3 regions of the Photobacterium piscicola genome follow, and region 2 is predicted to be linked to each of the others. Evidence: riboswitches for the same ligand, from Rfam matches in the RefSeq annotation. Region 2 holds a riboswitch; each other region holds the start of a gene.

What was found. A riboswitch is a leader RNA that binds a small molecule or an ion and turns the genes downstream of it on or off. The one in region 2 is predicted to bind thiamine pyrophosphate.
Region 1: linked by a shared signal. The riboswitch ahead of thiD (bifunctional hydroxymethylpyrimidine kinase/phosphomethylpyrimidine kinase) and the one ahead of thiB (thiamine ABC transporter substrate binding subunit) in region 2 are both predicted to bind thiamine pyrophosphate.
Region 3: linked by a shared signal. The riboswitch ahead of thiC (phosphomethylpyrimidine synthase ThiC) and the one ahead of thiB (thiamine ABC transporter substrate binding subunit) in region 2 are both predicted to bind thiamine pyrophosphate.

The regions. Positions count from the first base shown of each region.
Region 1 covers NZ_CP175535.1:826,332-837,601, reverse strand. The annotation lists gene ACJZU6_RS18345 (DUF4365 domain-containing protein) at 358-858, opposite strand; TPP riboswitch at 1,298-1,398, shown strand; gene thiD (bifunctional hydroxymethylpyrimidine kinase/phosphomethylpyrimidine kinase) at 1,506-2,348, shown strand; gene ACJZU6_RS18335 (ABC transporter ATP-binding protein) at 2,338-3,105, shown strand; partial or broken gene ACJZU6_RS18330 (ABC transporter permease) at 3,176-3,901, shown strand; gene ACJZU6_RS18325 (ABC transporter substrate-binding protein) at 3,966-4,928, shown strand; gene tenA (thiaminase II) at 4,940-5,653, shown strand; gene thiM (hydroxyethylthiazole kinase) at 5,646-6,479, shown strand; gene thiE (thiamine phosphate synthase) at 6,476-7,147, shown strand; gene ACJZU6_RS18305 (YkgJ family cysteine cluster protein) at 7,257-7,577, opposite strand; gene ACJZU6_RS18300 (MarC family protein) at 7,817-8,464, shown strand; gene ACJZU6_RS18295 (ABC-F family ATPase) at 8,676-10,280, shown strand; gene ACJZU6_RS18290 (Gfo/Idh/MocA family protein) at 10,434-11,270, opposite strand, start outside.
Region 2 covers NZ_CP175534.1:3,074,671-3,085,940, forward strand. The annotation lists gene leuA (2-isopropylmalate synthase) at 1-567, shown strand, start outside; gene leuB (3-isopropylmalate dehydrogenase) at 626-1,714, shown strand; gene leuC (3-isopropylmalate dehydratase large subunit) at 1,741-3,168, shown strand; gene leuD (3-isopropylmalate dehydratase small subunit) at 3,182-3,784, shown strand; gene ACJZU6_RS14390 (DUF547 domain-containing protein) at 3,906-4,688, shown strand; TPP riboswitch at 4,717-4,833, shown strand; gene thiB (thiamine ABC transporter substrate binding subunit) at 4,942-5,940, shown strand; gene thiP (thiamine/thiamine pyrophosphate ABC transporter permease ThiP) at 5,953-7,560, shown strand; gene thiQ (thiamine ABC transporter ATP-binding protein) at 7,553-8,275, shown strand; gene ACJZU6_RS14410 (PhoH family protein) at 8,354-9,730, opposite strand; gene rapA (RNA polymerase-associated protein RapA) at 10,073-11,270, shown strand, end outside.
Region 3 covers NZ_CP175534.1:265,161-276,430, forward strand. The annotation lists gene ACJZU6_RS01290 (multidrug effflux MFS transporter) at 1-26, opposite strand, end outside; gene ACJZU6_RS01295 (aminopeptidase P family protein) at 343-2,130, shown strand; gene thiH (2-iminoacetate synthase ThiH) at 2,206-3,318, opposite strand; gene ACJZU6_RS01305 (thiazole synthase) at 3,328-4,098, opposite strand; gene thiS (sulfur carrier protein ThiS) at 4,100-4,309, opposite strand; gene ACJZU6_RS01315 (HesA/MoeB/ThiF family protein) at 4,309-5,103, opposite strand; gene thiE (thiamine phosphate synthase) at 5,081-6,379, opposite strand; gene thiC (phosphomethylpyrimidine synthase ThiC) at 6,383-8,293, opposite strand; TPP riboswitch at 8,411-8,508, opposite strand; gene ACJZU6_RS01330 (universal stress protein) at 8,635-9,057, opposite strand; gene crcB (fluoride efflux transporter CrcB) at 9,262-9,645, shown strand; gene ACJZU6_RS01340 (hypothetical protein) at 9,689-9,883, opposite strand; rRNA gene rrf (5S ribosomal RNA) at 9,944-10,059, opposite strand; rRNA gene ACJZU6_RS01350 (23S ribosomal RNA) at 10,198-11,270, opposite strand, start outside.

The sequences.
Region 1 (11,270 bases), on a different replicon from region 2:
GGGGTTTCGACTAATAGTCGTCAGCAGAACATCAGAGAACATAGGACAGCCATATGTTTATATTTATGGCTGTCCTGTCTTTCGTTGTCCATGCTGTCAGCATGCCATGCAATTGGCGGGGATTTTTCGATCCAGATAAAAACGTAAAATAATAAGGATAATGGTATTAACGCATAATAATTAAAGAGGATCTAATTATAAATCAATGAATTAAATTGATTGGTTAACGCCAAGGATAACGCTCGACTTCTTTTCAGCACCACCCTTCATAATATTCACAACATTTACTTATAAAGCCGATCGGGCTTATCCAACACTTCGGATAGGTGTCGGCTGCACGACACATATCCTTATGTGTTAGACGAAATCTGCCAAAGTTATTTTTTCACGAGTTCCAAGCTTCTTTTGTTGAATATATTCAATATAACTACGAATATGCGGCCAATTTATTTCAGATAACTTATTAGTCCGAGGGATATGAACTGTCATTGTCTCATTTTCTTGATTAGGTTCATCAACTTGACTAAGTAACTGCCAATAAGCACAGTTCTCATCTGCGATATATTTGACGATCATTACAACTTGCAATTTATTTATTAGCAAATTATATGTAGACAAATTTAAGCGTACTTTTTCACAGGTTTCATCTGCGTTTTTAGTAGAAGTTCCAGACGCTTTCAGTTGAACTAAAATTTCTCGTCCCGAAGCAAAACCCTCATCGTAGATGCTTACTATTAAATCAATGCCATAATCAGACTCAGGTTCAGTAGTTTCCCACCCCCTAGGTAAACATTGTTGAAAATACATATTTGAATCTCTTTCAAGACAATGAGATTCTGGCCTTTGTGGTAATTTCATTCAATTCCTCTTAACTTATAATTTCGCCTAACAACTTATTATATTAACAACTTGCCCGAATTTGTTCTTTGAACATGCGCCCGTATTTATCTCGCAATAATATAAAAATCATTATAAATCAGATACATTTTTAGTTGTTAATCCCGATAGTAATCACAAAATCGGGCACTTACTATCTAGAACATAGGGCAACCATATCTATACTTTAAAAATTAAACGCACGGTTAGTAGATTCCCTATCGCCCTCATGGGCATTAAAACAGTCGTGCCCCATTTGAAAAAATGACGATCGTTGATACATAAAAAACCACACTCCATCACAACGATTAAATATTCACCAAATTAATATGTTATGTGTTAACAATCTCGCGTAGTATTCGTAACGTGTTATTTCTTAATAAAATAGAGTGACAATTAAATTATTCTGAATTAGGATAATTGCCATTAGTCGGGGGGCGTTAAGCTGAGATCACTGTAATGGTGGGACCCGTTGAACCTGAACCAGTTAACACTGGCGGAGGGAACTAACTATCAACGGATTATCAACGTTAATAGATGCAAGCTAAGTCAACTGCACACTCTCATAGCGCAGTTTACACTTCCTGCTTGATAACTTGTTCCTGATGCTAGCGCGTAAGGAATGAAGTATGTCACACACCCCATCATCGCATCACACAACTACCCCTATTGTATTGACGATTGCAGGATCAGACAGTGGCGGCGGCGCGGGTATTCAAGCTGATATTAAAGCCATTTCAGCAACAGGTAGTTATGCTTGCTCGGTTATTACGGCGATTACCGCTCAAAATACGCAAGGCGTTAGCGGCATACTAGCCATTCCTCTTGATATGGTTGAGCAACAGCTGGACGCCGTATTCAGCGATTTAAATATTCAAGCCGTCAAAATTGGCATGCTCGCCGACAGTGATATTATTCAGCTGGTTGCGGCTAAAATTCGTCATTACCAACCACCATTTTTAGTCATTGATCCAGTGATGGTTGCCACAAGCGGTGATGTATTATTACAACAACATGCCATTACTACCCTCAAAACAGAATTACTGCCACTGGCTGATATTATTACCCCTAACCTACCAGAAGCTGCTGCATTAACAGGTTTAGACATTCCACAATCACTGGCTGATATGCAAGCGATGATCAGTGCGTTACGGGAGATTAATCCTCATGCAGTGTTACTCAAAGGGGGGCATTTAGAACAAAGTAGTGATAGCACTGATTTACTCATTCTCGCCACTGACGTTATTGAGCTCACTACCTCTCGTATTAACACCAACAACACTCACGGCACGGGTTGTACCCTATCTGCGGCTATCGCATCTTATTTAGCTCAAGACAATGATCTTACAACGGCAACTACCTTGGCTAAACGCTACATTACTGCCGCCATAACCGCTGCCGATGAACTCAATATCGGTCATGGTCACGGCCCTGTGAATCACTTTTTTGCAGGTCATCATCATGTCCGTTGATCTGGAAATCACCATTACTAATGGCAGTTTACGCTATCACTCAACGAAAAATGACCAGCAAAATAACGCGGTAATTGAAAATCTTAATCTAACTATTGCCGCCAATAAATGGACTTGTCTGGTGGGAAAAAGTGGCTGTGGTAAAAGCACCCTAATCAAGTTTTTAGCCGGATTACTCAACGAAAGTACTCAATGGCAAGGTCAACTGACGATTTCAGACAATCAGCCTTTAACAGGACGAGTCGCTTATATGGCGCAACAAGATCTGTTATTGCCTTGGTTAACGGTATTAGACAATGTTTGTATTAGCAGTAAGTTCGGTCATCACGATTCAATACCCAATTTAAAACAACGGGCAATGACATTATTAGAACACGTTGGTTTAGCAGATAAACATCAACTACTACCACAACAATTATCGGGTGGTATGCGCCAGCGAGTCGCCCTTGCGAGAACACTGTTACAAGACCAACCGATTGTATTGATGGATGAGCCGTTTTCAGCACTCGATGCAGTCACCCGTTATCGCCTCCAAGATCTGTTTGTGAAATTACTCAAGCACAAAACCGTGGTGCTGATAACTCATGATCCTCAAGAAGCAATTCGATTAAGTGATCAGCTGTATATTTTGCAAGGCGAGCCCGCTTTTGCGACTGCGCTATCGTTACCCACATCATTACCACCACGGCGCTTTGATGCTGAATCAGCCAGCCACCAGCAACGTATTTTTGACATATTGGCACACGATCATGACTGATATTACCCGTTTAATCGCTACCAAATCGCCGTATCAACAACGGCACCCACAGCGTGAACTTGCAACACCGATACGATTACTGATCAGTATTAGCGTGCTACTTGGATTATGGCAACTCACCGTAATGGTGTTTCACTTACCGAGCTTTATTTTACCGCCGCCATTGGCTGTAGCGCAGCGGTTAGTCTCCCGCTATGACGTTCTGTTAAGCAATACATGGGTGACCAGCCAAGAGATCATTCTAGGGCTGATACTCGGTTTATCATTAGGGCTATTTTTTGCCTTACAAATGCTGCTGTTTAAGCCCGTTAAACGATGGTTATTACCATTACTGATTGCCAGTCAAGCCATCCCTGTGTTTGCTATCGCTCCGGTATTAATGCTGTGGTTAGGCTATGGCATTGGTTCTAAAGTAGTAATGGCAGCGTTAATTATCTTTTTCCCTGTCACCACATGCTGTTATGACGGCTTACGCAATACCCCCACCGGTTACCTTGAATTATCCGCCACCATGGGCGCGACTAAATGGCAACAGCTTAAATATATTCGCTTTCCTGCTGCTTTACCTGCCCTTGCTTCTGGCATTCGAGTTGCGGTGGTGATTGCCCCGATTGGCGCAGTCGCTGGCGAATGGGTGGGCGCGAGCGAAGGCTTAGGCTATTTAATGCTCCAAGCCAATGCACGAATGATGATTGATGAAATGTTCGCAGCGCTATTTATTTTATCGCTGTTATCAATATCGCTGTATTTCATCACGGACAGATTATTAAAGCGCCTGATCCCGTGGCAACCGTAAACCCCGCTTAAATAGAAAAATGTAACCAGTACTCATTTAATACTTAATATTTAAAGGATCTATTGTGAAACGTATTTTGTTAATTACTTCAACAATGTTATTGCTGTTTGGCCTATCGGTGAGTGCAGAAGCTGCAACCGCTTCCCAAAAGCTCACCAAAGTAAGCCTAATGCTTGATTGGTTTGTTAACCCAAATCATGGTCCGATTATTATTGCTCAAGAACGCGGGTATTTTAAACAGCATGGAATCGAGGTTGATATTCAGCAACCTGCCGATCCATCATTACCACCGAAATTAGTCGCCGCCAATAAAATCGATCTTGCCGTTTCTTATCAACCCAATTTAACGATTGATGTCGCTGCTGGTTTACCTTTAATTAAAACCGCCACTCTGATTGCGACACCGCTTAATACATTAATGGTACTAAAGAAAAGTGGCATTACTGATTTATCACAGCTGAAAGGTAAAACCATTGGTATTTCAGTCGCAGGTAATGAAGATGCAACTATTGGCACCATGCTGGCTGATCACGGAGTGAAACTAAGCGATGTCAATATCGTTAATGTCGGCTGGGCGCTATCATCTTCATTAGCATCAGGGAAAGTTGATGCTATTTGGGGCGGATTACGTAACTTTGAAACCAATCAACTAGCACTAGAAGGCTACCCGACTACGTCCTTTTTCCCTGAAGAGAACGGTATTCCTAGTTATGATGAATTGATCTTTGTTGCCAACAGCAAACATTATAACCGCCAAGCGATCACCGCTTTTAATACTGCTATCGCACAAGCAACCACCTATATCATCAATCACCCAGATGCAGCATGGAAACAGTTTATTCAATACGCCCCCGATACGTTAGATAACAAGCTTAACCATAATGCATGGAACGATACGTTAACGCGGTTTGCTTTGCGTCCTGCGGCTGTTGATTTTAAACGCTACGATGATTACGCCCAATTTCTATTTAAACACCACGTTATAACGCAACTGCCCCAAGCCAAAAATTATATTGGCAGCTTCTAAGGAGAGATCACATGACATACCAAGATTTAATTGATGCTTGCCAACCTCAGTGGACGACTTATACCCAGCATCCATTTGTGATGCAACTTGGCCAAGGCACACTACCTCACCATTGTTTTATGCATTATTTAAAGCAAGATTTTTTATTCTTAAAACAATATGCACGCGCTTATGCGTTAGCGATTTATAAAGCTCGTACTTTAGCTGATATGCGCCGTGCATTACCAAGTGTGGCTGCTTTGCTTGATCATGAAATTGCTCACCATATTGATTACTGTGGTGCTTGGCATTTAACCGAACAAGATATGGAACAAGAGCCAGAAGATGTCGCAACAGTCGCTTACACCCGTTATGTATTAGATGCAGGTATGCAAGGGGATATCATTGATTTATACGTTGCTCTTGCGCCGTGTGCGATTGGCTATGCGGAAATTGGCAACTTACTGGCTAATGATACAAAAACTCTGTTTGACAACAATCCCTACCATAGCTGGATTGCATTATATAGCGGTGAAGAGTACCAACAAGGAGTTGCCACCGCGACGGTATACCTTAATAACCTCCTTGCGGAAATTTCGCTACACAGTCAACGAGGTCAACAACTGGTTCAAACCTTTAAAGTCGCAACCGAAATGGAAATAGCCTTCTGGCAACAAGGGCTCAATGCCGGAACTAGCAACACAAGGGCTATTAACCATAAATCAGGAGTTGTCGATAATGCATAACTCATCACAACACACAGCGACTTCAGCTTCATTAACTGAAAGCATTATCACTGCACTAGCGCTGGTCAGAGAACAAAAACCATTAGTGGTTAATATCACCAATTATGTAGTGATGAATAATACTGCCAACGCCTTATTAGCCATTGGCGCGTCACCTATTATGGCGCACTCACGTCAAGAAATGGCTGAGATGATGCACATTGCAGGATCATTAGTGATCAATATTGGCACCCTTGATAATGAATGGATTGAACGGATGCTATTTGCCGTTGAACAAGCTAATGCCAATAATAAGCCGATAGTGTTAGATCCTGTCGGCTGTGGCGCAAGTGTATTACGCACCCAAACTGCCCGCACTCTGGCAGCGAATGCCAATAATCTGATCATTCGTGGTAATGCATCTGAAATTATTGCCCTTGCAGGTGAAGCCAGCCAAACCAAAGGCGTTGATGCGCTTGATAGCAGCGATACCGCATTAGCCGCCGCACAAGCATTAGTCGCACAATACCAAGCTAATGTGGTTATCTCAGGTGAAGTTGATTATGTAGTGACAGCGTCACAGACCATCAGCCTTAGCAATGGTCACCACATGATGCCTTATGTCACTGGTATGGGCTGTTCATTAACCGCATTAACAGGTGCATTTGCGGCTGTTGGAGAAACTTCAGGGCTGGCAGCTACTGCAATCTATGCCATTGTCGGTGAAATCGCCGCCGAGCAATCAGCAGGCCCGGCATCATTACAACTCAATATTATTGATGGTTTATATCACATCAGTGCCGAGCAAATTCAGCAGCGACTAAATATGGCAGTAGTAACGTCATGATAACCCGCAATCACAATCCTTACTTATTGTATTTAGTGACTGACGATCAGCAGAGCCTCAGCAGACTTGAACATGTTGTCCGTGAAGCCGTTGAGGGTGGTGTAACAATGGTACAAATTCGTGAAAAACACGGTGATGTACGGGCATTTATTCAGCGTGCTCAAACCGTTAAAGCGATTCTGCAACAGGCTTATACGGCAACAGGTCGTCATATCCCCTTAATCATTAATGATCGAGTAGATGTTGCCTTAGCGGTGGATGCTGATGGGGTACATTTAGGCCAAACGGATATGCCTGTTGCACTGGCGCGACAACTATTAGGTAAAGATAAACTGCTTGGACTGTCAATTGAAACAGAGCAGCAACTCATCGATTGTGCCAGTCTACCGATAGATTACATTGGACTTAGCGCTATTTTTGCAACAGCGACTAAAACCAATCTGATCACTCATTGGGGATTGGAAGGTCTGCAACGTACAGCAGCAATATGCCCATTTCCGATTGTGGCGATTGGTGGCATTAATCACACTAATTTGACTGAAGTGATGACAGCAGGAGCTGATGGGGTTGCGATTGTTTCAGCAATAAGTCATGCCGACAATCCTTGCCAAGCGACAACAGAAATATTAGCTGCTATAAGCACGAATAAACAACATCAAAATAAATAGAATAACGTTAGTTTCTACAATAAATATAAATAACAAACAATAATCAAGGTAGCTGAATATACCTTGGTTATTGTTTGAAAGATTATATAAAATAGCGATCGACTTACTTTTAATCTTGCTGTGGTGCTCGTGGTGGCATTGTTGCTCGTTCAATACTGCACTCATACGAGCCCATTTCAAACTCACGGCAAATCCACGGTCGATTTTCATAAATAGTACAAAGCAAAGTATCGCGATCAACAGCGGCACACCAGCCATCGTCAAGGCGTAGCATCACTTCACCGCCCCACTCATCAATATCAATGTATTCTTCAGGTACACCTGTGTCTGTAATGATCATTACTTCCAAACGGCAACAGCATGCTTGGCAAGTACTGCAAGTCATGGTTGGATCAGGTTCAGTGCTTATATTGGTTATATCTATGGTCATATTTATCATCGCCATGTTTTCTTGCGCGCATAGTAACGCAAACCTTTATTAAAAACACGGACATCATAGTAATGACTTATATCGCTATTCATTCAAAATGTAGTATAAAAATAAATATCCCCCCTATTTTAGTGATTACTTTTATATTATTCACTTCCTATATAGATTTACGTTCATAACCTAAAAATCCATGCTATTGTAATAAAATCAATAACAAATTTTTAACCAAAAGGATGGTTATGCACGATATTACTACAATGACAGTCACGGTATTTATGGGTTTCTTTGCCATGATGAATCCAATTGCCAATACCGCTGTTTTTGTCGGCATGACAGGAAGTCAAACGCCAGAGCAACGTAAAAAGACCGCCTACAAAGCCCTTACCGCCGCTTTTTTTATCATCGCCACCTTCTGTCTTTTAGGTAAAGGGATCTTTGAATTATTCAGTATTACCCTACCAGCTCTACGATTATCCGGCGGTATTTTAGTCTTTCTAGTCGGCTATCATATGTTACAAGGTGATAGTTCAAAAATGCATTCTGAATCGAAAACTGATGATACTAACGACGAAAAAGACATTTCTATTTCGCCACTGGCATTACCGATTCTTGCAGGCCCAGGTACTATTGCGACAGCGATGAATTACTCAGCATCAGGTTCATTTCTACATACGATCATTACAATTGTAGCTTTTGCGACCTTATGTTTAATCACTCTCGTATGCTTTCTTTATGGTCCGAAACTGATCGATAAAGTCGGTGAAGCGGGGATCACAATTACTACACGTCTAATGGGGTTAATTTTAACGGTTATCGGTATGCAAATGTTAATTCAAGGCGTACATGATGCTTTCTTATTGTTTGATACTGCTAACTTAGCGAAATAATCCACTTAAATTCATCACCCTTCCTCTTGATAACAGCCTTAGTCTTTCTTTTTACAAGGCTGTTATCTTACATTGGTTACATTTTCGCCCTCGACATTTACAAACAAACTTCTGTATAATGCGCCCCCTTACACATCATCTCTGTTTTCGTGCGTCTTCTTTTGGCTGTTACTGCCAAAAAATCATCGAATAAAACTGCTAGGAATACCTCTTGATATCTACCGCAAACATTACAATGCAATTTGGTGCTGAACCATTATTTGAAAATATTTCAGCTAAATTTGGTAACGGTAACCGCTATGGCCTTATCGGTGCTAATGGTTGCGGCAAATCAACCTTTATGAAAATTCTTAGCGGTGCGCTTACACCAAGTGCAGGCAACGTGTCTATCTCTCAAGGACAACGTTTAGGTACCCTAAGCCAAGACCAGTTTGCATTTGAGCAATACACGGTTGTGGACGCGGTTATCATGGGTGATGCTGCATTATGGAAAGTAAAACAAGAACGTGACCGTATTTATTCTCTGCCAGAAATGACAGAAGAAGACGGCATGGCTGTGGCTGAACTTGAAAGCGAATTTGCTGAAATGGATGGCTATACGGCAGAAAGTCGTGCCGGACAGTTACTTATTGATGCGGGTATTGATGAAGAACTGCATTACGGTTTAATGTCACAAGTAGCGCCAGGTTGGAAATTGCGTGTGTTATTAGCACAGGCATTGTTCTCAAACCCTGATATTTTGCTACTTGACGAACCAACAAACAACTTGGACATTCACACTATTAACTGGCTTGCAGGCGAGTTAAACCAGCGTAAATGTACCATGATCATTATTTCTCACGACCGTCACTTCCTAAACTCTGTGTGTACTCACATGGCAGATATCGACTACGGTGAGCTACGTATTTACCCAGGTAACTACGAGAAATTCATTGAAGCATCAACGCTAATTCAAGAGCAACTATTATCTGAAAATGCGAAGAAAAGTGCTGAAATCAATGAGCTACAAGATTTCGTAAACCGTTTTGGTGCCAATGCTTCAAAAGCAAAACAAGCAAGCTCTCGTGCTAAGAAAATGGATAAAATCAAGCTTGATGAAGTGAAGTCTTCAAGCCGCTTAAAGCCATCATTACAGTTCAAGCCGGGTAAAGCACTTTACCGTCAGGCGTTGATTTTAGAAGAACTGGCTCATGGCTTTGATGGCGAAACCTTATTTGAAGGTGGCGACTTAATCCTAGATGCGGGCTCTAAATTAGCTATCATCGGTGAAAACGGCGTTGGTAAAACAACCATGCTACGTTGTTTAGTCAATGAACTAAAACACAACCATGGTGTTATCAAGTGGTCTGAAAATGCTTCTATCGGCTATTGCCCTCAAGATAGCTCATCTGAGTTTAACAATGATTTAGGTATCTTTGATTGGATTTCGCAATGGCGTACAAAAGATCATGATGATCTCGCCGTACGTAGCATTCTAGGTCGTTTATTGTTTACTGCTGATGATATTAACAAGAAAGTAAAAAACTGTTCTGGTGGTGAGAAAAACCGTCTATTATTTGGCAAACTAATGATGCTAAATATTAACGTTCTGGTTATGGACGAACCAACAAACCACATGGATATGGAAGCAATTGAAGCGCTAAATAACGCCTTAAAAGTGTACGAAGGTACGTTAATCTTTGTTAGCCATGACCGTGAATTCGTCTCATCGCTAGCAACACGTATTATTGATATTCGCGATAAAAAAGTGGTTAACTTCCACGGCACATTTGACGAATACATGTCAAACCTTGCCCTTGAAGAAAAAGTCGCTTAATAACGCTGATCAGCAAGTTATGCCATTGGTATAACTTGCTGTATTTCTTTCATTACTTTTACTGCTTTTGTTACTTTTACTTTAATAAAACTTATTTAGTTACACATCGCGCACAAAGTGACAACGTCACTCATTGAAGTACATCCTATCATACTAGCTTGCTACTATCTGTGACATTACCCATCCAGTATGAGCTGCCGTTACGCCTGTCGATGGATGCAGTTTACCCTCTAGCAACTGTTTACGCATATTATCCACATGATACAACTGAATATTAGTGGGATTTTCAATCACGATCTGCTGTTGTTTATCGGCGGTGATCACCTCTATTGGCGCTTCATCAAATACTGAAAAATGTATTTCGCCTTGGCTACCATATATCACTACTTTATCTTGGCGCGAATGACCACCAAAATTCCAACTACCACAGCCCGTCACCCCATTTGTATGTAACCAGCATGCACTCACAGCATCTAATGCAGTATACAAGTGCTGTTGATTAATGCCTACGCCTTTTACTGTTGCAAAATCACCTAACAAATACGCGAACAAATCTAATCCGTGACTCGCAAGATCATCAAAATATCCACCAGCAGCAATCATTTTATCGGTGCGCCAATTGTATTGTTGTGAAAGATCCATTGGATTTGCGGGTTTATTCAAATGCCAACTGATATGACGTATATCGCCAATATCACCATTTTCAAGCAACTGTTTTACATGATTAAAACGCGGTAAGGAACGACGATAGTACGCAACAAACAAAGGTATTTCTGCCGTTTCAAATGCTTCAACAATAGATTGGCAATCGGCATAACTGGGAGCAAGAGGTTTTTCAACACAACAAATCTTCCCCGCTTGTGCAACTTTTAACGCTAACTCCTTATGGCTATCAGGAGGAGTTGCGATATAAACCGCATCAATCGAAGGATCATTAATTAACGCATCAGCATCCACATAAACCGTCGCGATATTATGTCGCGTTGCGTA
Region 2 (11,270 bases):
TTGAATCTTACCAGTCGTTCTGGTCGTGCCGCGGTTAAGAGTCATATGGATACTCTTGGCTATACCGAGCATGAATATGACCTTGATAAACTGTATACCGATTTTCTTAGCCTAGCCGATAGAAAAGGCCAAGTGTTTGATTATGATCTTGAAGCCTTAATGCATTTTTCTAATCTGCGCGATGAAGATGACTTTTTCAAAATAAACTATTTAAGCGTCCAATCTGGCAGTGTGATGGCAACCACTAGCATAAAACTTCAATGTGGCGATCAGGAAAAGTGTGAAGCGGCTGTCGGTAATGGTCCGGTAGATGCCTTGTATCAATGCATCTACCGCCTAACAGGGTATGAAATTGTACTTGATAAGTTTGATCTTACCGCCAAAGGCGAAGGTGAAGATGGCCTAGGACAAGCCGATATTATCGCTAATTACAAAGGCCGCAAGTACCACGGCACAGGCCTTGCGACAGATATTGTAGAAGCGTCAGGTCAAGCGCTGATTCATGTTATCAATAGTATTTATCGTGCCGATCAAATCGCAACTATCAAACAGCAACATAGCCACTAACGTTATTCATTAACAACAAATTCAATCTATTTTTAGTACATTATGGAGAGCACCCACCATGGCAGGTTCATATAATATAGCAGTACTACCCGGTGACGGTATTGGCCCAGAAGTGATGCAACAAGCACACAAAGTCTTAGCTGCAGTCCAACAAAAATTTGATATTACCCTTAATTGTCATCAGTTCGATGTTGGTGGTATTGCGATTGATAATCATGGCTGCCCCCTACCGTCCATCACTCTAAAAGGTTGTGAAGCTGCAGATGCGGTATTGTTCGGCTCTGTTGGTGGCCCTAAATGGGAACACCTCGCTCCCAATGATCAACCGGAGCGTGGCGCACTCTTACCACTACGTAAGCACTTTGAATTATTTTGTAACTTACGCCCAGCACAAATCCACCGTGGTCTAGAACACTTTTCTCCACTACGGGCTGATATCTCTGAGCGTGGATTTGATATTGCCGTTGTACGTGAACTCACTGGCGGCATTTATTTTGGCGAGCCCAAAGGTCGATCAGGTGAAGGCGCACAAGAAAAAGCCTTTGATACTGAAACTTATCATCGCTATGAAATTGAACGCATTGCTAAAATAGCCTTTGAATCTGCGCGCTTACGCCGTAAAAAAGTCTGTTCAATTGATAAAGCCAATGTACTACAAAGCTCAATTTTATGGCGTCAAGTGGTTGAAGAAGTTGCGGTTGATTACCCCGATGTCAGCTTAACTCACATGTACATTGATAACGCCACTATGCAACTTATCAAAGATCCATCACAATTTGATGTGATGTTATGTTCCAATATTTTTGGCGATATTATTTCCGATGAATGCGCCATGATCACCGGTTCAATGGGCATGTTGCCATCTGCAAGTTTAAACCAACAAAAATTTGGTCTATATGAACCGGCTGGCGGTTCAGCACCTGATATCGCAGGTAAAAATATTGCCAACCCCATAGCCCAGATTCTATCCGCAGCCTTAATGTTGCGTTACAGCCTTGGTGAAGAAAATGCGGCTCGTGCAATAGAAAAAGCGGTGGCACAAGCACTAGAAGCGGGGCAACTAACGGCAGATTTAGCCAGTAATAACACCGCCCTTACCACCAGCGAAATGGGTGACAAAATCGCCGCCTATATTCAACATGCATAAGGAACAGCATGATGTCGAATACAATAATGTCACCCTCAAGCCAAGCCAGAACGCTTTATCAAAAAGTCTATGATGCCCATGTGGTAGTAGCAGCGGCTGGCGAAAACCCAATCTTATATATTGATCGTCATTTAGTGCATGAAGTGACCTCACCACAGGCATTTGATGGGCTGCGCGAACAAGGTCGCCAAGTTCGCCAAGTAAATAAAACCTTTGCCACCATGGATCATAACGTTTCAACTCAAACCAAAGACATTAACGCCAGTGGTGAAATGGCACGAATCCAAATGGAAACCCTAGCAAAAAACTGTGCTGATTTTGGGGTTACCTTGTATGACTTAAACCATAAATATCAGGGTATTGTCCATGTAATGGGACCAGAGTTAGGTATTACCTTACCCGGAATGACTATTGTTTGTGGCGATTCACATACCGCGACTCACGGTGCATTTGGCGCACTGGCTTTCGGTATTGGCACCTCAGAAGTTGAGCACGTATTAGCGACCCAAACTCTTAAACAATCTCGCGCTAAAACCATGAAAATTGAAGTTACAGGAAAAGTAGCAGAGGGTATTACCGCGAAAGATATCGTACTAGCGATTATCGGTAAAACTACCGCTGCTGGCGGAACAGGTTATGTGGTTGAATTTTGTGGCGAAGCTATCACGGATCTGTCGATGGAAGGTCGCATGACAGTGTGTAATATGGCGATAGAGTTAGGTGCAAAAGCAGGCTTAATTGCCCCAGACCAAACTACTTTTGATTATATTAAAGGCCGTAAATTTTCACCTCAAGGTGCTGATTTAGACGCCGCTATCACTTATTGGCAAACCCTCACCAGTGATGACAACGCAGAGTTTGATGCGGTTGTCACCTTAAATGCTACCGAGATCAAACCACAAGTGACATGGGGCACGAATCCCGGTCAAGTGATTGCTGTTGATGAGCCGATCCCTGCACCTGAAAGTTTCAGTGATTTAGTTGATCAAACATCCGCTAAAAAAGCCTTGGCTTACATGGGACTAGAACCTCATAAATCATTATCTGATTATGCTATCGATAAAGTTTTTATCGGTTCTTGTACCAATTCACGTATCGAAGATATGCGCGCCGCAGCTGCTATTGCTAAAGGCCGTAAAGTGGCCGCTAATGTCCAAGCCTTAGTCGTGCCGGGTTCTGAACAAGTAAAAACTCAAGCAGAGCAAGAAGGCCTAGATAAGATCTTTATTGAAGCGGGGTTTGAATGGCGTTTACCTGGGTGCTCAATGTGCCTTGCAATGAACAACGATCGCTTAGGCCCTCAAGAGCGATGCGCATCCACCAGTAACCGTAATTTTGAAGGACGTCAGGGACGAGATGGTCGTACCCACTTAGTCAGCCCAGCCATGGCGGCGGCGGCGGCATGTGCAGGACACTTTGTCGATATTCGTCAACTTGAACCACTATCGGCATAATAAGGACATAACTATGACAGGCTTTACTCAACATACAGGGTTAGTGGTACCGTTAAATACCGCCAATATTGATACCGATGCCATTATTCCAAAACAGTTTCTTCAAAAAGTAACCCGTACTGGATTTGGACAACATTTATTTCATGATTGGCGTTTTTTAGACGATGGCGGTCAACAACCTAATCCCGATTTTATAATGAATGCCCCTCGTTACCAAGGTGCAACCATTTTACTGGCTCGCGAAAACTTTGGCTGTGGATCATCGCGTGAACATGCACCATGGGCGTTAGCCGATTACGGCATTAAAGTAATGATCGCCCCTAGTTTTGCTGATATTTTTTATGGCAATTCAATCAATAACCAAATGATCCCTGTTCGTCTTACAACGCCACAGATTGATGCGTTATTTGATTATGTAGCAACCACTGAAGGGGCAAAAATCACCGTAGATCTAGCGGCTATGACAGTAACAGCGAACGGTAACCAATATTCATTTGAAATTGACGAATTTCGACGTCACTGTCTATTAAACGGATTAGATAACATAGGCTTAACCCTGCAATACCAAGCGAAAATTGCTGAATATGAAGCTAATATTCCTACTTATCTCGCTTAAATTAACTAATCTTAATACTAATGCCTGTTAATCTCAGGCATTAGTATCGCCCTACTCGGCTGTAATAAATCAGATATCATTACGGTCTTCTGTTGATATCTCTTTTTATAACAGGTTCAATATGCGTATTGTGTTTAGCTTATTGTTGATTTTCGCTTCTTGGTCTCTATGTGCCGCCCCGAAAGCGGATCTATTACCTTATTGGCAAGATCAGGTGGCCAGCAATCAACGCGATATCAATCATCACCCATGGCAACAATTATTAACTAAATACTTAGTTGTTAGCCCACAACAAACACTGTTTCGTTACAGCGCAGTGACTCCCGCCGATAAACAGCAATTACAGAATTATATTAATCAGTTAGCTAAACTTGATCCACGCCAATATAATCGTAATGTTCAGTTTGCTTATTGGGTGAATCTTTATAATGCGCTGACAGTACAATTGATCATTGATAATTACCCAATCACATCAATTACTAAACTCGGTGGTTTTTTCAGTTTTGGACCTTGGGATCAACCTATCGTCACCATCACAAATAAAACCTTAAGTTTAAATGACATTGAACATCGTATATTACGTCCGATTTGGCGCGATCCTCGCATTCATTATGCGGTTAATTGTGCCAGCTTAGGTTGTCCTGACTTACTGCCTCAAGTATTTGATAGTCATCACCTTGATCGACAACTCAACAATGCTGCCAGCCGTTTTATTAATAGTAATAAAGGGGTACGTACCAACTTAAAACAAACAACTTTATCGTCAATTTATGATTGGTATAGCGTTGATTTTGGTAATCGACAGGCCTTATTGCAGCATATAAACCATTATCGAGTGCATAAAAAAATCAATGGCGATAACATTAAATTTGATTACAACTGGCAGTTAAATCAGAAGCTATAACTTAGTACAAGTTACAGGTACAATGCTCGTGTTCTCATTGGGGAGCCATTAGGCTGAGATTGTTGTTATTATCTTGATTGATATAGCAGAACCCATTGAACCTGAACCAGGTAATGCTGGCGTAGGAATTGAGAAACGCATGGGTATTTTACCCCTGTCTAGCTGCTATTACAGCATGCTGCTACTACCTCTCAAGCCTGTGCCGCTCTCTCTTTTTATTTTGTTCGCAGGATGCTGACATCAGGAGCGCATAGTGAAAATCAGTTACACACTTTTACCGCTAATATCGATAGCGTTACTCTCAAATAACGTCTTGGCGGCCGATAATACCCTTAATGTTTATACCTACAGCTCGTTTTCATCCGAGTGGGGGCCTGGACCTATTATCAAAAAAGCCTTTGAAGCCCAATGCGATGGTTGCAAAGTTAACTTTGTCTCTTTAGAAGATGGCGTATCAATTCTTAATCGAGTTCGTTTAGAAGGCAGCCGTAGCCAAGCGGATATTCTATTGGGGCTTGATAACAACCTGATGACTGAAGCTAAACAAACGGGACTACTGGCAAAACAACATGTTGATCTAAGTAAATTAACCTTACCTAAAGGTTGGCATGACGATACCTTTATTCCTTTTGATTATGGCTATTTTGCGTTTGTTTATGACAGCACCAAATTACCCCATCCACCCACCAGTTTAAAAGCGCTGGTTAACGATCAAAACATCAGTGTCATCTACCAAGATCCGCGCACCTCAACCCCAGGTCAAGGGCTGATGTTATGGATAAAATCAGTGTACGGCGATAAAGCGACTGCCGCATGGCAACAACTTGCTAAACACACAGTAACGGTAACAAAAGGCTGGTCAGAAGCTTACAGCATGTTCCTTGATGGTGAAGCTGATATGGTATTGTCTTACACCACCTCACCGGCTTATCACATTATGGAAGAGCATAAAAATCAGTATAAAGCGGCCAACTTTAAAGAAGGTCATTACATGCAGGTTGAAGTTGCCGCCAAAATGAAAAATAGCCCACATCCTAAACTAGCAGATCAATTTATGCAGTTCATTGTCAGTGATGGGTTTCAATCTCAAATTGCGACCCACAACTGGATGTATCCTGTTACTAAACAACCACTGCCCGCCGCATTTAATCAATTAAGCGTGCCAGATAAAGCATTAGAATTTAGTGCTGATGAAGTGGCTCACAAGCGTAAAGAATGGATTCGAGAATGGCAGCAAGCGCTGACCCAATAATGGCATACCGTTGTGAATAAACGTGTAACTCAACTTCTGCCCGGACTATTAAGTGTCGGGCTTATTTTATTACTGGTGATCGCCGCGATCACCAGCCTTATACTTCATGCTGGGCAATGGCAACTGAGTAGCTTATGGCATGATCCTTATCTACGTCATGTGACGCGATTTAGTTTTTACCAAGCCTTGCTGTCTACTTTACTCAGTATTGTGCCTGCAATTGCGATTGCTTACGCACTATCACGACGCAATTTTATAGGTAAACAACTGTTATTACGTTTGTTTGCGATGACGCTAGTGATGCCTGTATTAGTGGCGGTGTTTGGCTTATTAGCGATCTACGGCAAAAGCGGTATCATTAGCCATGGGTTAAGCTGGCTCGGATTACCCCGACTAAACATTTATGGTTTAAGTGGCATTTTACTGGCACATGTGTTTCTCAACTTACCATTAGCGGTACGCTTTTTACTCCAAAGTCTAGAATCAATTCCCTATGAACAACATCAATTAGCCGCCCATTTAGATCTTCGTGGCTGGTATAAATTCAAACTTGTCGCTTGGCCTCGGTTACGTCAACAATTGCCCCATGTGGCGGGGCTTATTTTCATGCTGTGTTTTACCAGTTTTGCGGTGATCATGTCACTGGGGGGCGGTCCTAAATCAACCACCATTGAACTGGCAATTTACCAAGCGATTCGCTATGACTTCGATCTTGCTACTGGTGCTATTTTAGCGCTGTGGCAAATGTTACTTTGTGGAGGATTAGTGTTACTTAGCCATCGCTTTGCCAAACCACTAGCAACCTTTAGTGCCTCTGTGGGTAAAAATGTGGTTAATTATCAAGATAATTGGCGTGCAAAATGGTGGGATTGGAGTTGGATCGTGGCTGCAATATTGCTGGTTATCCCACCAATTATTGCAGTTTTTGTTGCTGGATTAAACCGTCAACTGCCGCAGTTATTACAACAACCGGCACTGTGGCATGCAGTCGCTAATTCACTTGAAATTGCGGTCATGGCATGTAGCTTAGCGTTTGTTTTTGGCATGATGATCTTACTCGCGAGTCGACAATTACGCTTAAATAAACAACGTTTGAGTGCCGATAGTATTGAAATGATCGGCACCATTATTTTAGTTACTCCAGGGCTAGTATTAAGTACCGGTATTTTCTTATTACTGCGCCAATATACCGATGCCTATGGCGCTGCTTTTTGGGTTGTAGTGGGGGTTAATGCTTTAATGGCACTGCCTTATGTGATCAAAACCCTTAGCCAACCTATGCTACATATTGCTCAACAATACAATACGTTATGTCATAGTTTAGGCATGCGTGGTTGGTCTCGATTACGACTTGTAGAGTGGCGAGCACTGCGTAAACCGATTGCACAGTCATTGGCTATCAGCTTAGTATTGTCACTGGGTGATCTTGGGGCAATTGCTTTATTTGGTAGCCAAGATTTTCAAACGCTACCACTGTATTTATTCCAATTAATGGGTAGCTATCGCATGGATGGTGCTGCTGTGGCGGCATTATTATTGTTATTACTCAGCTTAGGTTTATTCAGCGCGATTGAATATTGTTTCCAGCCTCGGCGTACCAAAGGCAAACACCATGCTTGATATAAACCAATTATGTTATACCTATCAACCTCAACGCCAACATGAACATCCTATGCAGTTAAGCTTTAACTTTAGCCTTCAACAAGGTGATATTGCGGCGTTAATCGGTCCAAGTGGTGCAGGGAAAAGTACCTTATTGGCGCTTATTGCGGGGTTTTTACAGCCACAACATGGTGATATAACCATCCACCAGCAATCAATTATTACGCTTGATCCTGCTCAACGGCCATTATCAATGCTGTTTCAAGAGCATAATTTATTTCCGCATTTAACGGTCTATGAAAACATTGCTCTTGGCGTTGATCCTCGTCTTAAATTGAGTACCCAGCAACGCCAACAGGTACATGATGCAGCAGAAAAAGTGGGATTAACAGCGTATTTACCCCGCCTACCCGAGCAACTATCTGGCGGACAGCGGCAGCGGGTGGCATTAGCGCGCTGCTTAATTCGACAACGGCCTTTATTATTGCTTGATGAACCGTTTTCGGCACTTGATCCTACGTTGCGTAACGACATGCTACAGCTGGTACAGCAACTGGCTCAGCAGCAAGCCATCACCGTATTAATGATCACTCATAGCCCTGATGATGCTAAAAAAATCGCCAATAAATGCATCTTTATTGATAACGGAGAAGTGAAAGCATTTGGGGAGACTGATGCGCTATTAAACCACCCCCAACAACCAGACTTACGTCATTACTTAGGCTTAGCGTAATAACGGCCATAAACAAAGCCGAGCTCAGTATGTTATCCCTAGAGCTCGGCTTATATTATTAAAACAACAACGATGAACTTAAAGATTTTCTTCCGCAAATTCAGCTAAACGACTTCGCACCACACCATTAATATAAATATTGGCGCTACCCTCAAAATGTTTAAACCGTTCAACAATGTAAGTTAATCCTGATGTTACTGGTGATAGATAATTGGAATCAATTTGCGCCAAGTTACCCGAGCACACCAACTTAGTCCCCTCACCACAACGGGTAATAATGGTTTTTATCTGTGATGCAGTTAAATTTTGACACTCATCAAGCAGCACAAAGGCATTTTGAATTGAACGTCCACGCATAAAGTTAATCGATTTAAATTGAATATTGGCTTTATCAAAAATATATTTCATTGAACCATCAGTGCAGACATCATGCTTATGTAATGCTTCCATGGTGTCGGTAACCGCCGCTAACCACGGCAACATTTTTTCTTCTTCAGTACCGGGTAGAAAACCAATAGATTCAGCAATTTCAGGTGTATTACGCGTAACAATTATCTTGTCATACATGCCTTTTTCTATCACCTGCTCTAACGCTGCTGCCATCGCTAAAATGGTTTTACCACACCCAGCAGGACCAGTTAATATCACTAAATCAATACTGGGATCGAGCATGGCGTCCAATGCCATACCTTGATAAATGTTTTTAGGATGAACCCCCCATGCTTGGCGATGCATTAAGCGCTCATAACTGATGTCTTTAATCGTAACCTCTTCACCATCAATCGCTTTGATTCGCGCGGCAAATTCTTCACTGTCATCCAGTAAATATTGATTCATGTACGGATTATCAAATAACGATCGAGGCAAAATATGTAAGGTTGAACTACCGCGATTTTCAGAATGGCATTCAGCGACATTACTCCAAAAATTACCTTGATAACGGTGAAAACCTTTACTGAGTAAAGCGATATCATCAATCAATTGATCGGAGCGATAATCATCAACATTCAGCACCCCAGCCCCTTTGGCTCGTAAACGCATATTGATATCTTTCGTCACTAAGACTACGCTTCTAGGAGTATGTTTTTGTTGTAGAAAAAGAACACTATTAAGAATACGGTTATCACCTGCTTTATCACTAAAAGCATGCACCGTTTGTTTGACTTCATAATCAGCAAAAATAGCAATAGTGCCGTTATGTGGAATCTGATCATTAAAAGGAATTCCCGCTGAAATTTGCTCAGGGGTCGCATCGTGAAAGATATTTTCTAGTGCGCGAATAGCAACCCGCGCATCACGTGAAACATCACGCTTACTGTCTTTAATACGATCTAATTCTTCCAGGACTGTCATCGGAATCACGACATCGTGTTCCTGGAAAGAAAAGATAGCGAGAGGTTCATGAAGCAGAATATTTGTATCAAGTACAAACAGTTTCCGTTCGGCATTGTCCATAAGCACCTCCTTGGTAGGGCGAACAACAATAAACTTGGCTATCACTCTTTTAGCTTACGTCAAAATTAACGTTTGTGTTAATTACAGCATTTATAACGATTAGCAGGCATAACAATTAAAGCATCTATTGATTAAACTAAAATGACATTAAGACTCACGCTTCTTTTGCACACTTTCACCGTGACCTTAATCACATCATGCAGTAACATAACTCCCCCATTTTTGAGTTATGCGTATGCCATATTATTCATCTATGCATTTAGTTTTATTATAGACGATAAATAGACAACGCGAATTATAATATTTTCCTTTATATCAAATAATTAGAAGGTTTCTAGCACTATGCCATTTGCTTTGGGTCAACGTTGGATCAGTGATACAGAAAGTGATTTAGGTTTGGGAACAGTCGTCGCGATTGAGCCTCGCACTGTTAGCTTGATGTTTCCAGCATCAGATGAAAACCGTTTATACGCTCGACATGATGCACCAGTTACCCGTGTAATGTTTAATGTTGGCGATGTGATTGAAAGCCACGAAGGCTGGTCGCTCAAAGTTGAAGCGATCGAAGAAGATAAAGGAATTATCACTTATATCGGTACCCGTATAGATACCGAAGAAAGCGATGTCGCGTTACGTGAAATATTTTTAAGCCATCAAATTCGTTTTAATAAACCGCAAGATAAATTATTTGCAGGTCAAATTGATCGTATGGATCGATTTGCATTACGTTACCGCGCGCTAAAAAATCAATATGAACAACTAAAAAGCCCATTGCGTGGTTTATGTGGCATGCGTGCAGGTTTGATTCCGCACCAGCTTTATATCGCTCATGAAGTCGGTCGTCGTTATGCACCACGCGTACTTTTAGCCGATGAAGTAGGTTTAGGTAAAACCATTGAAGCGGGCATGATCATTCACCAACAAGTGCTATCTGGCCGTGCTGAACGTATTCTGATTTTGGTACCCGAAACGCTACAGCACCAATGGCTTGTAGAAATGATGCGTCGCTTTAACCTTCATTTTTCTATTTTTGATGAAGAGCGTTGTGTTGAGTCTTTAGCGGATGCGGCTAACCCATTTGATACCGCACAATACGTACTGTGTTCACTTGATTTCCTACGCAAAAGCCGCCGTCGATTTGAACAAGCATTAGATGCCGATTGGGATCTATTAATTGTTGATGAAGCGCATCACCTTGAATGGAGTGAAGAGCGTCCAAGCCGTCAATACCAAGTGGTTGAAGCTATTGCTGAAAAAACACCTGGCGTATTACTGCTAACGGCAACCCCTGAACAATTAGGCCGTGAAAGTCACTTTGCCCGCCTACGCTTATTAGACCCTGATCGTTTTTACGATTACGAAGCCTTCGTCGAAGAAGAACGTCAATATGAACCAGTTGCTGACGCCGTATCAAAGTTACTTGCTGGTGAAAAACTTGATAGCAACGCTAAGCAGACTCTAGTTGATTTACTTGCAGGCCAAAACGTTGAGCCAATGATCACGGCGATTGAAAATGCAACCACAGCAGATGATGCAAAAG
Region 3 (11,270 bases), 330 kb from region 2:
GTAGTAGGGGGTGTCGACGAGGTCATATGTTGTTCCTAAAAGATGATCGCGCCAAGTTTACGGCTTTAGAGATATGAATAGAAATGGTATATATTCAATAGCACTTTTCCTTTGGGGAATATCAGCAATGATTGCTATTGCTCCTATGCTCGCCGAAATAACACCGCCCTATCGAAAATATAATAAATGCCAATCAATTACTGATTCGCTAATTGAAGCCAACCGCCAAACACGCTAACGTAACTATATTAACTTACTTACTCAGCTGAATGTTTGCTGGTGTTATGTAAGTTCACCGTTTATGTCATCGCCTCGATGATGCTTTAATTAAAGGACGAAAACATGCAAGCTGCAATTTCGCAACGTGTTGAACAAATCCGCCACTGGCTCACTGAAAATCAGTTAGATGCATTATTGATCCCTCACGAAGATGAGTTTTTAGGTGAATACATTCCTGATCATAATGAGCGTCTGCACTGGTTAACTGGATTTACTGGCTCAGCTGGTGCTGCCATTATTACTCGTGATGATGCTGCTGTTTTTGTTGATGGTCGATATGTAGTGCAAGTGCGAAAGCAAGTACCAGCAGAAGTATTTCAATACTGCCATCTTATTGAGCAACCACCAGTACAATGGGCATTAGAAAATTTAGCCGCTGGTAGCAAAATTGCGATTGATGCTCGCCTTCATAGTGCAGCATGGCTTAAAAATGCCACCACCACTATTGATGGTGAATTAGCCTTAGTGTGTATTGATGAAAACCCCATTGATCAACTATGGCTAGACCGCCCAGCGCCTGTATTGTCTGACGCCCAATTAATGGGGCTTGAATTTGTTGGCCAAGCAAGTACAGATAAGCGCCAACAAATTGCTGCTTTACTAACAACACAAAAAGCCAATGCTGCCTTTTTAAGCCAGCTCGATAGTATTGCATGGCTACTCAATATTCGTGGTGATGACGTCCATTGCCTACCTGTATTACTTTCAGCTGCAATTATTCACAGCGATGCTTCAGTTGATTTTTATATCGACCATCACCGCTTACCAGAAGGCTTTGCCGCCCATGTAGGTGCTGGCGTGACCATCTGTAAACCGGAGCAACTAGCAACTGGGCTAGCCGCTCTTGCAGGTAAACGAGTACTGTTTGATTCAACAAATAGTAACGCATGGGCAGCGCAACAATTAACAGAGGCAGGAGCCCTATTAATTGAAGCAGCAAACCCAACCTTACTGCCAAAATCGACTAAAAATGCCACCGAGATGGCGGGTATGAAAGCGTGTCATATTCGTGATGGCGTCGCGATCAGTAAATTCTTAGCCTGGATTGATGCGCAAGTTGCGACAGGTCATTTACTGGATGAAGCCCAATTATCAGATCAACTGTGGCAATTCCGTCAGTTAGATCCAAGTTGCAGTGATGTGAGCTTTGATACCATTTCAGCGGCAGCAGGCAATGCGGCAATGTGCCACTACAATCACCTTAACCAACCGCAGCCAAGTAAACTGCAAATGGATACCGTGTACTTAGTCGATTCAGGTGGTCAATATCCAGACGGTACTACCGATATTACTCGTACTATTGCCATTGGTCAGCCGGGTGAAGAGGTGAAGCAAGCCTTTACTTTAGTATTAAAAGGTCATATTGCATTAGCATCAGCGCGCTTTCCAAAAGGCACCACAGGTAGCCAACTTGATGCGTTAGCTCGTCAACATTTATGGGCATATGGGTTTGATTATGATCACGGTACTGGTCACGGTGTCGGCCACTTCCTAAGTGTGCATGAAGGACCGCAACGGATCGCTAAAGCCTATAATCCAACGGCATTATTGCCAGGTATGGTGTTGTCTAATGAACCTGGATATTACCGCGCAGATGCATTTGGTATTCGTATTGAAAACCTTGAAGCGATAGTAGAAGTGGCAACCCAAGGTGATATGTCGGTAATGGGATTTGAATCGCTAACTCGCGCCCCGATTGATAAGCGTTTAATTGATTTAAGCTTATTAACAGATATCGAACTCGCGTGGCTTAACCATTACCACCACACCGTGTTTGAGGTTATTAGCCCAGCCTTAAACGGTGATGATTTAGCATGGTTAACTCAAGCAACAGCACCATTACAACGCTAATAATAACGTCGCATTAATAATAAAAAAGCCAGTGCATCACCTTTTACACTGGCTTATTGTGACCTTCAAATGTGGTTACCCCGAGTAAACCGCGTCCCAGTCTTTCCACACCACCTCAAATCCTCGCTGCTTCACCGCTATAGCAACCTCTGCCACACTGCGATCATCACTGATTGCAAATTGCTCTAACTCTGGCGTGTCATCAGCATAACCGCCCGGCTGGGTTTTTGAACCCGCTGATAGGCTAGTTACCCCTAGTGGTAATACATTATCGCGAAAATAGGCTGATTCACGAGTGGATAACGATAACTCAACGTCATGATTAAATAACCGATAAGCACAGATTAATTGCACTAACTGGCGATCAGTCATTATTGATTTAGGCTCAATACCGCCAGTACAGGGTCGCAAACGTGGAAATGAAATCGAATAACGACTTTGCCAATACTGGCGCTCAAGATAGGCCAAATGGCTCGCAACAAAAAAACTGTCCGTGCGCCAATCATCCATTCCTAATAGCGCTCCAATCCCTATTTTATCAATACCAGCTTGTGCCAATCGATCCGGTGTTTCAAGTCGATAATCAAAGTTGGTTTTATTACCGCGTAAGTGGTGTTTGGCATAAGTTCGAGCATGATAAGTTTCTTGATACACCATCACCGCATCTAAACCTAAACTTTTTAGCTCTCGATATTGCTGCTGTTCAAGCGGCTGAACTTCCATTGCAATATGATTAAAGTGGGATTTAATTTGAGGTAATGTATACCTGAAATAGTCCATCCCAACTTTAGTTTGATGCTCACCGGTTACCAACAACACACTATCAAACTGAAGTGCTTTGATCGCTTTACATTCTCGCTCAATATCAGCGGTAGTTAATGTGCGTCGCTTAATTCGATTTTCCATTGTAAAACCACAATAAGTACACGCATTAGCACACAAATTAGAGAGATATAATGGCACATAAAAATGTATCGCATAACCAAACCGCTGCCGAGTTAATAACACTGCTTGTTGTGCCATTGATTCTAAATAAGGCTCCGCGGCGGGTGAGATTAACGCTTTAAAATCATCAAGATCACGATCCGGTTTAGCCAGTGCACGTTCAACATCTGCAGCCGTTTTAGCGTAAATCGATAGGCGAATATCATCCCAATCCAATTGCCGCCATACATCAACAAAACTCATTCTCGCTCCTTAGCATTCACTATCGAGAAAAGCCGTTAATGGACTGGATGCAACAGCATGACTCACTGTACCCGCTAATCCCGCTTTATAAGCCATACGACCACTAATAACCGCCCATTTAAATGCTTCTCCCATCGCAACCGGATCAACAGCAGTCGCAATAGCGGTGTTAACTAAGACAGCATCTGCTCCCATTTCCATTGCCGCGGCAGCATCAGACGGAGCACCAATTCCTGCATCTATAATCACTGGCACCTGCGCTTGATCGATAATAATTTGCAAAAAATCACGTGATACTAAGCCTTTATTTGAACCTATCGGTGCCCCTAATGGCATCACCGCTGCACAACCCACCTCTTCTAATCGTTTACACAATACCGGATCAGCATGACAATAAGGCAAAACCACAAAGCCTTGTTTCACCAACGCTTCTGCAGCTAACAAGGTTTCAATCGGATCGGGCATTAAGTATTTGGGATCAGGGTGTATCTCTAATTTAAGCCAGTTAGTACCTAACGCTTCACGGGCTAATTGCGCAGCAAATATGGCTTCTTTAGCATTTTTAGCCCCCGAGGTATTGGGTAAAAGATTGACTCCAGCAGCCATTAAAGGCGCTAAAATATCATCCGCTTGATGAGCTAAGTCGACCCGTTTCAGAGCCATGGTAACCAATTGAGACTCCGAGGCTAATAACGATGCGGTCATTACATCACAATGAGAATATTTTCCAGTTCCAGTAAACAACCGCGAATCAAATATTTTATCGGCAATAGTGAGCATGTTAGCCTCCTGCTATAACTTGAAAGAGCGTGATCTGATCGTTATGGTTCAACACTGTTGTTGACCATTCACTACGCGTAACAATGGCTTGATTTATCGCAATTGCAGCGCCCACCGTTGGCAGGGTTAATTGCTCAACTAACTCGGTTAGACATTGTTGTGAATGACACTCCACAGCTTGATTATTTAACCAGACGGTTATCATTGTCATTACACTGTACCTCCATTAACAAGGTGGTGATCACCACAGACGGGACACTGTTGATCAATATTGATTCCAAATTGACGCCACTGCCCTTGTGAACCATCAAATTGAGAAAGGTGATTTACATCAACCATATTCGTCTCAACAATCGCTTTTATGACTGCAAGCGCCTGCATGGTGCCAATAATTCCTACTACAGGCCCCACAATGCCACCACTACGACAATTACGCACTTTGTCCGTATTTGGTACAGCTTGAGGCAATAAACATTGATAACAAGGTCCAATCCCAGTTCTAAAGTCAAACGTCATTAACTGTCCTTGCCAGCCTATCGCAGCCCCTGAAACTAAGCGCTTTCTCGCTGTAAAACAGACATCATTAATCGCATAGCGGGTCGAAAAATTATCACTGCAATCAACCACAATATCAGCTTGATCAACTTCCAACGCTAACTGCAAACCAGCTAATCTCGTTGTGACCGCGCGGTAACGATTAAGTGGATTTAACGCCCGCATTTGAGCACACGCAGCCTGCGCTTTATTACACCCAACATCTGCTTCACGATACAAAACTTGGCGCTGTAAATTCGACACTTCAACTACGTCATCATCAGCAATGACAATCGTACCCACGCCAGCCGCCGCCAAATAAAGCCCAACAGCAGAACCTAAACCACCACCGCCAACAATTAACACCTGAGTATTTTTCAGTTGTTGCTGTCCTGATTCGGCAATATCAGCCACCATCAACTGGCGGCTATAACGCATAAATTCAGTGTCAGAGAGCGCAGTGTTTATCATTCCGCCCTCCTGCAGCCACATCTTCAGCGTTAGGCACCAATATCTTGTGCAATTCAGTGATCATAAGTGCAGGATCGGCAGCTTGAGTAATCGCACTCACAACAGCCACGCCAGAAACCCCAGTGCGCCACACTTTTGCTGCACGCTCAATGGTAATGCCACCAATTGCCACTATTGGTACTCGATCACCAATCAATTTTTGATAAAGTGCTAATCGGCTCACGCCTTGAGGTAATGACGGCATATTTTTAGTTGATGTCACAAAAATATGGCCTAAAGCGATATAACTGGGCTGATATTCAAGCGCACGTAAGATTTCATAATAACCATGGGTAGAAATGCCAAGCCGTAATCCCGCTTGTTGAATCGCAACTAAATCAGCGCTATCAAGATCCTCCTGACCAAGATGAACACCATAAGCATGATGCTTAATTGCCAGCAGCCAATAATCATTAATGAACACCTGAGCTTGAGCTAACTCACCAGCAACAATGGCTTGTTGGATTTGGTGTTCCAGATCGGATACTTGGGAGTTTTTGATCCGTAATTGGGTAGTTTTAACACCGAGCTGTAATACCCGCTCAACCCAATCAGCGCTCTCTAGCACAGGATATAATCCAAGCTTACTCGCCCCTAAAGCCGCAAATGGAGCTACCTCTTGACCATCAATTAACCATCCAAGTTGTTTTATTTGAGGATGATTTATCGTTAAAGCACGAGGAAATACTTTGGCATCTGTCGGCCAAACAAGCTCACCTTGTGTACGATAATTATGATCTTGATAACTGTGTTCGTGATAACTCCGCGCATAAGCACGTGCCAATACCACTGCATCTTCCAATGGATAATCAAGCGCAAGTGCCACCAATAACATTGCCCGTTGTGCCTCACTGGCACCACTATGACGACAATACACTGCTCGAGCCTGCCCTTGATGATGCCAAATATCCACACAACCATCATTCACGGGAAATCCACAGACCACTAAGCTAGGATCTGCAGCGACTTTTTGTTGCAACTGAGCTAATTCAGTAAAAGGGGCGAACCACTGATCCCAAATTTGATACGTTGGAGGGGCACAATCTTCATCTGCAGCAACAAAATTAAACGCTAATGAGCATGCCTTAGTCATAGTTTTGATATCAATTAATGGTTCGTTGCTATGCACCGTTACTGTCACTGTATCGCCTAGTTGGTATAACTCAGCAGGTACTAACAGTGGTTCGATGTGCATTAATAATGGCATTAGATGAGGGGGAAGCGATAACGTGTTCATTGATTAATCCTCTTTAGCAGGGTGATACAACTCACTGCCACGAGCTCGAAATTCCGCCGCTTTTTGTTCCATACCTACACGAGGGTTATTACTCAACGTAATATCTATTGGTGATAGCGTTTTCGCGTAATCTCGAACTTCTTGAGAGATTTTCATTGAACAAAATTTAGGGCCACACATTGAACAAAAGTGAGCCACTTTGCCAGATTCTTGCGGTAAGGTTTGATCGTGATAATCTCGAGCAGTTTGTGGGTCAAGGCCTAGATTAAATTGATCTTCCCAACGAAACTCAAACCGTGCTTTTGATAATGCATTATCACGAACTTGTGCTCCAGGGTGGCCTTTGGCTAAGTCTGCCGCATGCGCACACAGCTTGTACGTGATCAAACCGACTTTTACATCATCTTTATTGGGTAATCCTAAATGCTCTTTTGGTGTCACGTAACACAGCATTGCACAGCCATACCAACCAATCATGGCCGCTCCAATACCAGAAGTAATATGATCATAACCCGGCGCAATATCTGTTGTCAGAGGTCCAAGTGTATAAAATGGCGCTTCATGACAATGTTTAAGTTGCTCATCCATATTAGCTTTAATCATATGCATCGGCACATGACCTGGACCTTCAATCATCACCTGAACATCATATTCCCATGCAATTTTGGTTAACTCTCCTAGCGTGCGTAATTCACTAAACTGCGCTTCATCGTTGGCATCAGCAATAGAACCAGGACGCAAACCGTCCCCCAATGAGAGCGAGATATCATACTGAGCACAAATCTCACAAATACTGCGGAAATTTTCATACAAAAAACTTTCTTGATGATGCGCCAAACACCACTTAGCCATAATTGAGCCGCCACGAGAAACAATCCCTGTCACCCGTTTAGCCGTCATAGGTACATACCGTAATAAAACACCAGCATGAATAGTGAAGTAATCGACACCTTGCTCAGCTTGCTCTAATAACGTATCTCGAAAAACATCCCAATTTAGATTTTCCGCAACGCCCTTTACTTTTTCTAATGCTTGATACATCGGTACGGTTCCAATTGGTACCGGACTATTACGAATGATCCATTCTCGTGTTTCATGAATATTACGTCCCGTCGAGAGATCCATCACCGTATCTCCTCCCCAGCGGGTCGACCATACTAATTTCTCAACTTCTTCTTCAATGGATGAACTGACGGCGGAATTACCAATGTTAGCATTAACCTTTACTAAAAAATTTCGCCCAATAATCATTGGTTCGACTTCTGGGTGATTGATATTTGCAGGAATAATCGCGCGCCCAGCCGCAACCTCTTGGCGCACAAATTCAGGCGTGATTTGTAAAGGAAGATTAGCACCAAAATTAACGCCAGGATGTTGTTGATTTAGCGTTTCATCATTAGAGGGCACTCGCCCCATATTTTCGCGAATCGCAATATATTCCATTTCAGGCGTAACAATACCTTGGCGGGCGTAATGCAGTTGAGTAACACACTTACCGTTATTAGCACGTCGCGTTGGAGCGCGCTGATTAAAACGCAATGAATCCAAACTCTGATTATGTAAGCGTTCATTGGCGTAGTCAGAACTTAATTCAGATAATAATTCAGTATCATTACGCTCAATGATCCACCCTTCGCGCACAGGGGGCAAACCACGATAAATATCTATAGAGTGGTCGGGATCGGTATAAAATCCAGAAGTATCATAAACATGAATCGGTTGGTTCGGTTCAAAAATAGGGCTTTGTTTAGGACCACTAATAAGGCTATCAGCTAAAGCGATCTCTCTCATCGGTACTGAAATATCAGCACGACTACCAGTAATATAGACTTTTCGTGAATTAGGATAGGGTTGAGCCGTTAATGACTCGATAAATTGTTTCGCTTCCAATCTCGCTTGCTTGCGATTCGACACAGCAATTTCCTTTCAATGTTATAGGGAAAAATGCTTATCAGATGGGCGTAAACAAGAGCAATGCATACAGTTATGCATCATCAAATACATACAGTGATCCTCAATAAGGATATGCAGTAAAGATAACCTCTTGTTCCCTTCGCAGGTATTAGCCTGATCAGGTTCAACGGATCCCGCAATGCGGTCTCAGCCATATGGCACTCCGACAAGTAAGTGAATTAGTATAAGTACTTTGGTTGTAATCGCAACAGTTTATTAACAATGAACAACACACAGTGACAGATAGCAAAAAGCCGTGCAATTTTCCACGGCTTTTAATTTCATGGTAATCACTACAATGTTTATTGTGAGATAAGTACATCACACTTAAGGTGCTGAGCTAATGTTTCACTTACATCACCAAAAAGATGAATAGTAGATTTGTGATAACCCGTAATAACCAACTTAGCTTCAACTTTTTCAGCTAATTCTTCGATATGCTTAGTAATATCACCATTAGCAATATGTAATCCCGAAACAGGGTAAGATGAAGCTGCCGCTAACTCTGATAATTGTGACATCCGCTGTTTAGCAATTGCATCGTGCTCTTCTTGCAGTTCAATCTCAACATCAATAAAACTCACATTACCAACACCAGGCTCAACATAAGCAACATGCAGTTCAGCATTATTTTGGTCCGCAATGATTCCAGCTTTTACCATTAATTTATGCGCAAATTTATCTTCAGGATTAACAGCAAGTAATATTGTTTGATATAGCGACATAGCCTATCTCCATGAGCCAACGCCCAGTAGTTAATTTCTTAGTTGTGATTATGATGCTATAAATGTAGCTATACAACCAACTATGTGCCGACATTTTAATTTACGCTTAAATCAATGATTGCAGTTATCGAGAGTATTAACCAACTCAACAAGCGATTATTATGACGGTTTTTAATTATCACTTTTAACTGAAACGAGATACCAATGAGCCAATATATATTACTAGGATTCATCGCAATTGGTGGTGCATTCGGCGCCTGCTCACGATACTTAATTTCGGAGCTTTGCGTTATTTTATTTGGCCGTGGCTTCCCATACGGAACATTAACCGTCAATATTATTGGTTCGCTAATTATGGGGCTATTAATGTCGGGATTAAATCAAGGAATGATTGAGGCAGCACCATGGCGCCCAATGATTGGCTTAGGCTTTCTTGGAGCATTAACTACCTTCTCAACCTTTTCAATGGATAACATTGTAATGATGCAGCAAGGTGAGTTTATTAAGGCTGGCTTAAACATCGTACTTAACGTAACCGTCAGTTTGTTTGCTTGTTATATTGGCTATCAACTAATGATGAAAAGCTAATAATCATTCAAACATATAACCGCCGCAAGGCGGTTTTTTTTCGTCAAGATAAAGAGAATAGTGGAAACGCAGGAAACGCAGGAAACGCAGGAAACGCAGGAAACGCAGGAAACGCAGGAAACGCAGGAAACGCAGGAAACGCAGGAAACGCAGGAAACGCAGGAAACGCAGGAAACGCAGGAAACGCAGGAAACGCAGGAAACGCAGGAAACGATATATCAAACTGAATATCTGTCATTACTTTTTTCGTTATAAACGAAAAAAGGCCATCCTTACGGATGGCCTTTTAAAATTTGAAGCCTGGCGATGTCCTACTCTCACATGGGGAGACCCCACACTACCATCGGCGCTATTACGTTTCACTACTGAGTTCGGCATGGGATCAGGTGGGTCCATAACGCTATGGTCGCCAAGCAAATTCTGTTTTATTTATCGCCTTATGGCAATAAATAGCAATCTGGGAAAAATCTGACTAGTTGTTCTCAACACGCATTCAAGCGTTTGTAGAGTCCGTCTCTTCTCTTTAGAGAAGAAAAACCCCTTGGGTGTTGTATGGTTAAGCCTCACGGGCAATTAGTATCAGTTAGCTCAATGCCTCGCAGCACTTACACACCTGACCTATCAACGTTGTAGTCTTCAACAACCCTTTAGAGACCTTAAAGGTCTAGGGATGACTCATCTTGAGGCTCGCTTCCCGCTTAGATGCTTTCAGCGGTTATCGATTCCGAACTTAGCTACCGGGCAATGCATCTGGCGATACAACCCGAACACCAGCGGTTCGTCCACTCCGGTCCTCTCGTACTAGGAGCAGCCCCTCTCAATCATCCAACGCCCACGGCAGATAGGGACCGAACTGTCTCACGACGTTCTAAACCCAGCTCGCGTACCACTTTAAATGGCGAACAGCCATACCCTTGGGACCGACTTCAGCCCCAGGATGTGATGAGCCGACATCGAGGTGCCAAACACCGCCGTCGATATGAACTCTTGGGCGGTATCAGCCTGTTATCCCCGGAGTACCTTTTATCCGTTGAGCGATGGCCCTTCCATTCAGAACCACCGGATCACTATGACCTGCTTTCGCACCTGCTCGAATTGTCATTCTCGCAGTCAAGCGGGCTTATGCCATTGCACTAACCTCACGATGTCCGACCGTGATTAGCCCACCTTCGTGCTCCTCCGTTACTCTTTGGGAGGAGACCGCCCCAGTCAAACTACCCACCAGGCACTGTCCGTAACCCCGATAAGGGGTCGACGTTAGAACATCAAGCATACAAGGGTGGTATTTCAAGATTGACTCCACAACCACTGGCGCGGTTGCTTCAACGTCTCCCACCTATCCTACACATGTAGGGTCAATGTTCAGTGCCAAGCTATAGTAAAGGTTCACGGGGTCTTTCCGTCTAGCCGCGGGTACACAGCATCTTCACTGCGATTTCAATTTCACTGAGTCTCGGGTGGAGACAGCGTGGCCATCATTACGCCATTCGTGCAGGTCGGAACTTACCCGACAAGGAATTTCGCTACCTTAGGACCGTTATAGTTACGGCCGCCGTTTACCGGGGCTTCGATCAAGAGCTTCGACCGAAGTCTAACCCCATCAATTAACCTTCCGGCACCGGGCA